Regions from separate parts of the Streptomyces sp. NPDC004111 genome, predicted to be linked through region 1. Evidence: riboswitches for the same ligand, from Rfam matches in the RefSeq annotation. Region 1 holds a riboswitch; each other region holds the start of a gene.
The links. A riboswitch is a leader RNA that binds a small molecule or an ion and turns the genes downstream of it on or off. The one in region 1 is predicted to bind cyclic di-AMP.
Positions count from the first base shown of each region.

Region 2: another riboswitch for cyclic di-AMP. It lies ahead of ACFYVL_RS34865 (M23 family metallopeptidase); the one in region 1 lies ahead of ACFYVL_RS18105 (M23 family metallopeptidase).
Region 3: another riboswitch for cyclic di-AMP. It lies ahead of ACFYVL_RS11605 (transglycosylase family protein); the one in region 1 lies ahead of ACFYVL_RS18105 (M23 family metallopeptidase).
Region 4: another riboswitch for cyclic di-AMP. It lies ahead of ACFYVL_RS05435 (peptidoglycan DD-metalloendopeptidase family protein); the one in region 1 lies ahead of ACFYVL_RS18105 (M23 family metallopeptidase).

Region 1 covers NZ_JBIAMU010000008.1:242,039-244,230, reverse strand. Annotated here, with positions in the region: gene ACFYVL_RS18110 (M16 family metallopeptidase) at 1-1,031, shown strand, start outside; cyclic di-AMP (ydaO/yuaA leader) riboswitch at 1,223-1,392, shown strand; gene ACFYVL_RS18105 (M23 family metallopeptidase) at 1,406-2,192, shown strand, end outside.
Region 2 covers NZ_JBIAMU010000022.1:18,294-20,485, reverse strand. Annotated here, with positions in the region: gene ACFYVL_RS34870 (PP2C family protein-serine/threonine phosphatase) at 1-937, shown strand, start outside; cyclic di-AMP (ydaO/yuaA leader) riboswitch at 1,284-1,417, shown strand; gene ACFYVL_RS34865 (M23 family metallopeptidase) at 1,429-2,192, shown strand, end outside.
Region 3 covers NZ_JBIAMU010000004.1:431,244-433,435, forward strand. Annotated here, with positions in the region: gene ACFYVL_RS11600 (transglycosylase family protein) at 1-455, shown strand, start outside; cyclic di-AMP (ydaO/yuaA leader) riboswitch at 744-940, shown strand; gene ACFYVL_RS11605 (transglycosylase family protein) at 943-1,653, shown strand; gene eno (phosphopyruvate hydratase) at 1,944-2,192, shown strand, end outside.
Region 4 covers NZ_JBIAMU010000002.1:218,245-220,436, forward strand. Annotated here, with positions in the region: gene ACFYVL_RS05435 (peptidoglycan DD-metalloendopeptidase family protein) at 1-924, opposite strand, end outside; cyclic di-AMP (ydaO/yuaA leader) riboswitch at 929-1,136, opposite strand; gene ACFYVL_RS05440 (tyrosine-protein phosphatase) at 1,537-2,192, shown strand, end outside.

The DNA.
Region 1 (2,192 bases):
TGCCGAAGGCGCTCGGGCTGCTCGCGGACGCCCTGCGCGCGCCCGCGTTCGCGGACGGCGAGATCGAGCGGCTGGTGCGCAACCGGCTCGACGAGATCCCGCACGAGGCGGCCAACCCCTCGCGGCGGGCCGCCAAACAGCTCTCCAAGGAGCTCTTCCCGGCGTCGCTGCGGATGTCGCGCCCCCGGCAGGGCACCGAGGAGACGGTGAAGAGCATCGACTCCGCGGCCGTGCGCGCCTTCTACGAGGCGCACGTCCGCCCGGCCACCGCCACCGCGGTCGTCGTCGGCGACCTGGACGGCACCGACCTGGACGCCGTGCTGGCCGACACCCTGGGGGAGTGGACCGGCAACACCGCCGAGCCGCGCCCGATGACGCCCGTCACGGCCGACGACACCGGACGGGTCGTCGTCGTGGACCGTCCGGGCGCCGTCCAGACGCAGCTGCTGATCGGCCGTATCGGCGCCGACCGGCACGACCGCGTCTGGCCCGCCCAGGTGCTGGGCACGTACTGCCTGGGCGGCACCCTCACCTCCCGGCTGGACCGCGTCCTGCGCGAGGAGAAGGGCTACACGTACGGAGTACGCGCCTTCGGCCAGGTGCTGCGCTCCGCCGAGGACGGCACCGGCGCCGCCATGCTGGCCATCAGCGGCTCCGTGGACACCGAGTCGACCGGGCCCGCCCTGGAGGACCTCTGGAAGGTCCTGCGGACGCTGGCGGCCGAGGGGCTCACCGACGCCGAGCGCGACGTGGCCGTGCAGAACCTGGTGGGCGTCGCCCCGCTCAAGTACGAGACGGCGTCCGCCGTCGCGGGCACCCTGGCCGACCAGGTCGAGCAGCACCTGCCCGACGACTTCCAGGCCCAGCTGTACGCCAGGCTCGCGCAGACCGGCACCGTGGAGGCCACCGCGGCCGTCGTGAACGCCTTCCCGGTGGACCGGCTCGTCACCGTCCTGGTCGGCGACGCCGCGCGGATCGCCGAGCCGGTGCGGGCGCTCGGCATCGGTGAGGTTTCCGTCGTCACCGGCTGACAAATCAGGACAAGGAGGGCCCCGATGACTGATGAGTTGTCGGGGTCCTCCTGTATGTCCGGTTTGTTGTGGAGGTTGCGTGTCTGCCGTGTGGGCTGCGTTACAAAACCCCGTCTCTGTTTGGTGATTGAAACAGGGGCCGCTTAGCGTCGGTCCGGCTGTCCGTCAGAGTGCGCCGCAACCGCGGCACCGGACAGTCATCGCCGAGTCCCCGTCAGGCGCGAGCCTGGGGAGCCGGGGACCCACTTACGTCCCTGGGGTGAATCGGACGCCATCGCCCTTCACGGGCCGGTGGGGCCCGTAGGAGACCTTCCTGCTCCGAACCCGTCAGCTAACCCGGTAGGCGAGAAGGAAGGAAAGGAAACAGCCTCTTCATGGCGTTCACCCGTGCCGCCGGGAAGCACCGTCGTCCCTCCGTGCTGTCGCGCAGGAGCGCGAACATCGCCGGAGTTGCCGCCCTCACCACGACGGGCGTCATCGGGACGCTGGCCCCGCAGGCCCTCGCCGCCGAGCAGGACCTGACCGCCGAGGACACCGGCGCCATCCGCGCGGTCGTCCTGGAGGACACCGTGACGGACAACCTCGCCGAGAAGGTCGAGGCCCAGGCCGCCGCCCAGAAGCACGCCTACGAGAAGGCCGAGGCCGAGCGCAAGGCCGAGGAGGCCCGCCGGGCGGAGGCCAAGCGCAAGGCCGAGGCGAAGATCAAGAAGGAGCGCGAGGAGCGCGAGCGCGCCGCCCGCGAGGCCGAGCGCAAGCGCCTCAACTCCTTCCGGCTGCCGGTCGCCGGCTCCTACGTCTCCACCGGCTACCAGACCGGCGGAGCCATGTGGTCCTCCGGCAGCCACTCCGGCGTCGACTTCCACGCCTCCTCCGGCAGCTCCGTCGTCGCCGTCGGCTCGGGCACGGTCGTCGAGGCCGGCTGGGGCGGCGCGTACGGCAACAACATCGTGATCCGGATGAACGACGGTTCGTACACCCAGTACGGCCACCTCTCCTCGATCGGTGTCTCGGTCGGGCAGTCCGTCACCCCCGGCGAGCAGATAGGCCTCTCCGGCTCCACCGGCAACTCCTCCGGCCCGCACCTGCACTTCGAGGCCCGCACCTCCCCCGACTACGGTTCGGACATCGACCCGGTCGCCTACCTGCGCGGCCACGGCGTCC
Region 2 (2,192 bases), on a different contig from region 1:
GCTGGCCGTGGTGGGGCTGCGCATCCACGACGACTCGCTGAAGAGGGTGCTGTCGGTGACCGAGCTGGTGACGGTGCTGACCGTCGCCGTGCTGGCCGTCTTCATCAACCGGGTCGTGCGCCGCGGGGACCGGCGGCTCGCCTCGGTGCGGGTCATCGCGGAGGCCGCCCAGCGGGCCGTCGTCCCCACGCCGCCGGAGAGCATCGGCGGACTGCAGATCGCGGCGCGGTACGAGGCGGCGGAGGCGGACGCGTTCATCGGCGGCGACCTCTTCGCGGTGCAGGACACCCCGCACGGGGTGCGGCTGGTCGTGGGGGACGTACGGGGCAAGGGGCTGGAGGCCGTCGAGGCGGTCGCGGTGGTGGTGGGCGCGTTCCGGGAGGCGGCCGAGACGGAGAGCACCCTGGAGGGCGTCGCGCAGCGGCTGGAACGGGCGCTGGCCAGGGAGGGCCGGCGGCGCGAGGGACTGGACGCGATGGAGGGGTTCACGACGGCGGTGCTCGCCGAGATCCCGCGCGCCGGGGGCGTCGTACGGCTGGTGAACCGGGGGCATCCCGAGCCGCTGCTGCTGTACGCGGACGGCGAGCTGGACGTGCTGACGCCGGAGGAGTTCGCGCTGCCGCTGGGGATGGGCGACCTGGGGGACTGGCCGGACCGGGCGCGGGAGGTCCGCTTCCCCGGTGGTTCGACGCTGGTGTTCTACACGGACGGGCTCTCCGAGGCGCGGGACGCGGCGGGTGTCTTCTACGACCCGGCGCTGCGGCTGCACCGGTCGCTGTTCCCCGGCCCCGAGGCCGTGCTGGAGGCGCTGACGAGCGACGTACGGGTGCACACCGGCGGCAAGCAGACGGACGACATGGCGCTGCTCGCGGTGGGGCGGCCGGGCGAGGGGCAGCCCGCCCGGCGGCGGACCGTGGAGATCGTGAAACGGCCCTGAGGGCCGGGTGCGGGACCGCGCGGCCGGCGGGGGCTCGGCGGCGGGCCGGGCACCGCGGCGCGATGGCTACGGGTTGTTACGGGGCGTGCTCGAAGGGGCGCGCTCCGCATAACAATTGACGATCTATCAGTTGTGGAGAGTTTGCGCGCAAGGCAACGCGAGTGACCGAAGGGGCGTCAGGGGGCCGTTGGGTCGCCCTGTTTGATGGCCTTTTGGGGCTGATGTCCTGGCCATCGATGCGCGCTCTGCGTTAACGATCAACAGGAACGGCTTGGAAATCCACTTGTGTGTCTATTAACGTTCGATAACGCAGCGCGGTCGTCCCAGCCGTCGTCAGAGACGGCGCCGTGCGCGTGCGCCGAATTCCGTGAGGAAACCGGGGAACCACCAATTGGGGTGAATCGGGCCGAACCTGGCCCGTAGGAGACCTTCCTGCTCCGAACCCGTCAGCTAACCCGGTAGGCGAGAAGGAAGGAAAGGAGCGCGCCTCCGTGGCGTCCAACAGGCCTGCCCCCGAGTCCCCCGCAGCCCCCGCTTTCTCGTACGGGGCGTACGGCGTCCCGAACGACACCGACGGGACGGAGGGCACCGGCCACGGCTACGGCTACGGCGCCACCGCGACGATGCCGACGGTCCCGGCGCAGCAGCAGCGCGGCGGCTACGAGGGCTTCGTGGAGTTCGACGGTCCGCCCGCCTCCACCGAGGAGTGGAACCCCACCGAGGACTCCGTCGTTCCGGTCCGCGGCAAGCACCGGGTCGCCAAGCAGCGCGGCTCGCTGGCCCGCAGTTCCACCGTGCTGGGCGTCGGTGTGATCGCGGCCGTCGGCGCGGGCGGCATCGCCACCGCGCAGGACAAGCCCGCCGTCTCCATATCGCTGCCGGACCAGATCTCCGATTCCCTCGACTCCCTCGCCGACGCCCTGCCGGACGCCAAGTCCCTGCCGGGTGTCGGCGCTCTGGTTTCCGGCTCCGACGACGAGAAGCCGGGCTCCGGGTCCGGTACCGGGGAGGAGCTGATGGCCGCCCCCGCCCCCGCGGCGGCTCCCGTCGCCGCCACCGACCAGGCCGGGCACGCCGTCGGACAGCAGCCGGGCGCGGGCGACAGCCTGCGCGCCCGCATCCTCCAGCAGGCCGAGCAGCAGCGCTCCGCCGCCGACGCCGCCGTCCGGGAGGCCGCCCGCGCGCAGGCCGTCAAGGACGCCGCAGCCGAGGCGAAGAAGCAGCGCGACGAGGCCCACGCGAAGGCCGAGAAGGC
Region 3 (2,192 bases), on a different contig from region 1:
GTACGGACCCGAGCGCCGATCCGAGTGCGGACCCGGGCGCGGACCCGACGGCCGAGCGGCCCGCTCCTGGGGCGACGACGCCCGGTACCACCACTCCGGGCGGCGGCAAGCACCGCGGCACCCCCGCCCCGGAGAACTCCCTTCCCGGTGCGGACGGTTCGCAGGACCCCTCCACGGGCCCCGTCACCGACCCGTCGGCCGATCCGACGGTCCCGCCCGCGGCCGATGAGCGCGAGTCCGGCCGGCATGCCTCCCGCGGGGGCGGCAAGTCGCCCGACGGGCCCGCCGCGGACGACACGTACACCGTGCGTCCCGGGGACAACCTCTGGCACATCGCCGACGAGGCGAAGCTGCCCGGCGGGTGGCCGGCGCTCTACGAGGCGAACAAGACCTCCCTCGGTGACGACCCGGACCTCATCCGCCCTGGCCAGCACCTCGAACTGGGCGAGAAATAACCGGGAAACCATCACATTTCACGGGCAGTTAGGGAGTGAATGTCCGGTTCTGCGCGAGTGAGACATGAGTCTCTTCGCCCCAACTGGCGTGTCCCTTCCGGCAGCTCCTCCTGCGCCCCTTCTGACCTGCGTAAACGAGGGTTCCGGAAGGGCAAGGAGGGGTGAGATGTCCCCGATGTTCCTCTTTGAACATCGGGGACTCCTGTGTTTACGGTCGTCCTCGCTCGCCACCGGTGAGCACCGGAGCCCGTCACGCCGAATCCTGCCGGCGGGTCCCGGGAGCAGTCGTCGCGTACAGCGCCGTAGGCAGGAGCGGGGGACCCAAGGTAAGTGCCGGGCCCGGACGTTGAGAGACGTACGGAAACGGCTTGGGGTGAAGTCGCCGAGCGGAACGCAGCCTTCAGGGATGCGGACCGGAAGGGCGGCCGGGCGAACTCACAGCCCGAACCCGACAGCTCACCTCGAAGGCGTCGGTGAGGAGACATCCATGTCGCTTTTCAGCAAGGGCAAGCACCGCCGTCCGTCCAAGGCCACTCGCGTCGCCGCCTACGCCGGCGTCGCCGGTGTCGCGGTCGCCGCCCCGCTGATGGGGGCCACCTCGGCCTCCGCCGCCTCCGTCGACACCTGGGACGCCGTCGCCCAGTGCGAGTCCGGCGGCAACTGGTCCATCAACACCGGCAACGGCTACTACGGCGGTCTGCAGTTCTCGCAGTCCTCCTGGGCCGCCGCGGGCGGCACCCAGTACGCCCCGCGCGCCGACCAGGCCTCCAAGGGCCAGCAGATAGCCACCGCCGAGCGGCTGCTCGACATGCAGGGTCCGGGTGCCTGGGCCTGCGCCGGTGCCGGCAACCTGAGCAACGACGGTGTCGACCCGGGCGTGGGCACCGGTGCGAAGTCCGCCCCGAAGCAGCAGAAGCAGCAGCGCTCCGAGGCCCCCGCCGCGTCCCGCAGCGAGGCCCGTCAGGCCCCGAAGGCCGAGCGGTCCGCGCCGAAGGCGGCCCCCAAGGCCGCCCCGAAGGCCGCCGCCCCGATCAAGAAGGGTGACGGCGAGTACAAGGTCAAGTCCGGCGACACCCTCGCCAAGATCGCCGAGGCCCACAAGGTCAAGGGCGGCTGGCAGCACATCATGGACCTGAATGAGGGAGTCGTCACCGATGCCGACCTCATCTTCCCGGGTCAGCAGCTCCACCTGAGCTGACCCCGCACGGGGGCGGTGGCCCACCCCCGCCGCCCCCCTGCCGGGACCCCGGTCTGGCGCGACTTCCCCCCGTATGCGCCCGGCCGGGGTCTTTTGCGTATGCACACAGAGTGAACCGCGGCGTAACGTTCCGTCGCTCCGTGAGGGTCTTTCGTCCTGTAATACAGGCATTCGGGCATCTTTTCGTCCCAGCGGGCGGTCGATCGGCTGGCCGATGCCCGTGGGCCGGTTAGGCTCTTGTCGCAAGGCAAAAGTGACCCTGCACCCCTAGCGTCACATTCCATAAGGAGATGCTCGTGCCGTCCATCGACGTCGTCGTAGCCCGGGAAATCCTGGACTCCCGAGGCAACCCCACGGTCGAGGTCGAGGTCGGCCTCGACGACGGCAGCACGGGTCGTGCTGCTGTTCCGTCCGGCGCCTCGACCGGTGCCTTCGAGGCCATCGAGCTCCGCGACGGTGACCCGAACCGCTACCTCGGCAAGGGTGTCGAGAAGGCCGTCCTCGCCGTCATCGAGCAGATCGGCCCGGAGCTCGTCGGC
Region 4 (2,192 bases), on a different contig from region 1:
GCCGGAGTAGCCGATCTGCTGGCCGCCGGTGACGCTCTGGCCGGAGCGGACGTTCAGCGCGGAGAGGTGGGCGTACTGCGAGTAGTGGCCGTCGTTGTGCCGGATGACGACCTCGTTGCCGTACGCGCCGCCCCAGCCGGCCGAGACGACGGTGCCCGCGCCGACGGCCTTGACCGAGGTGCCGGAGGAGGCGCGGAAGTCGACGCCGGTGTGGTAGCCACTGGACCAGCTGCCGCCGGAGGCCCGGTAGGAGGTGGAGACGCCGGAGGAGACGGGGGCGGTGAAGCCGGTGCCCGAGCCGGTGGACCGCTCGCGGGTCTCGCTGCGGCGCTCGGTGCGCTGCTCCTGCTTCCCGGTGCGCTCGCGCTTCTCGGTGCGGTGCCCGGTGCGCTGCTCCTTGCGCTCCTCGGTGCGCTCGACGGCCTTGCGCTCGACGGGCGCGGACTGCTTCCCGGCGGCCGGGGCGGCCTGCGTGGAGGTCTTGGCGCCGGAGGCCTTGGCGCCGATCGAGAGCTTCATACCGGGGTAGATCAGCGACGGGTCGCCGCCGACGACGGACCGGTTGTCCTCGTAGAGCTTCTGCCAGCCGCCGCGCACCTTCTCGGCAGCGGCGATCTTCGACAGGTGGTCGCCGGTCACCACGGAGTACGTACGGGTGGCCGTGCGGTCGGCGTCGGTGCGCGGGGCCGCGGTCTGCTCCGCGGCGCGCTGCTGCGGAATCCGCACCTGCTGGGTCTGCTCGGCCTTCGGCTGGGCCGCGTGGCCGGGAGCGACGGCCGGGGCGGCGGCGGGCTCGGCGGCCTGTGCCCCGGCGGCGCCGATCAGCGGGAGGGCCAGAGCCGCACCGCCCGTACCGGCGGCGACGAAGCCGCGGGTGAGCGAGGAACTGGGCTTCGGGCGGCGGTGCTTACCCTTTGCAGGCATGACGGATTCCTCTCCGGCGCCTGCGAGGTGAGCTGTCGGGTTCGGGCTGGAGATGCCCGGCCGCGCTCTTGTCGAGCGCGGCTTCACCCCTAGCCGTACCGGCGGACTCGCGTCCTCCGGTGCCGGCGTACTACCTGGGTCCCCCGCTCCTGCCACACGAAGAAATATGGGTGCGGATGCCGGGCGGTGGCAGGATTCGGCGGTCCACCCGGATTGACGGTGACCGTAAGCGAGTGCGGACCGCCGGAACAAGCCGTTCCCGTCTTCTCCTTCCCGTGCGCACCTCTTCTCCACGGTTCTGCGGTCGTCCCCCATCGGCCCCGGTGCCCGTTTTCCGTTGCTGGCCTGCCATTTGACGCACCGGCACCAGTTGCCCCGCGGTTCCTATGATTCTGCTCACTCGACACCGGAATTCAGTGCCTACAAATTCCCTACATAGCGACAAATCAACCAATTCGCCGCCACGGCTCCGCCTGCCCCTCGACCCTGGCCCCAAGTGCCGAACAAATCCCCCCGAGTTGCCCCAGGAACCCGTCTCCGACCATGTCGTATCGTCGAAACGCGCCCCTCGTCGGTCACCGCTGGCCGGCGAACGACCCTTGAGGAGCACTCGTGACCCAGCAGGTGCCACAGGTCCCCGCCCCGTCGACGTCCCCCGACGCGGAACCCGAGCTGGCCGGGGTACGGAACTTCCGCGACGTGGGCGGTCTGCCGACCGTGGACGGCCGCCGGACGCGGTACGGGCGGCTCTTCCGCAGTGGTCACCTGGCGCACGCCACCGGGCCCGACACCGCGTTCTTCGACTCGCTCGGCCTGCACACGGTCTTCGACTTCCGCAACGCGGCGGACCAGAAGCTGGAGGGCCCGGACGTCGAGCTGAGCGGCGTACGGAACGTGAACATCCCGCTGAGCGACCCGGCCGACGGCGCCGAGTTCTGGCGGATGGTGCGCGACGGGAACATCGACCAGCTGCGCGAGATCCTCGCCGAGGGCAAGGCCGCCGCCCGGATGACCGCCTCGTACCGGCGGATGATCAAGGAGCGGGCCGCCGAGCACAGCCGGGTGCTGCACGCGCTGGCCGAGGACAGCGTCCCCGCGCTGATGCACTGCGCGGCGGGCAAGGACCGGGCGGGCCTGGCGATAGCCGTGACCCTGCTCGCCGTGGGGGTCGAGCGCGAGGCGATCACCGCCGACTACCTGAAGTCGAACGACCCGCACCGCCGCTACAAGGTGCGCCGCGGCAGTGACTCGCCGGAGGCGATGAACGA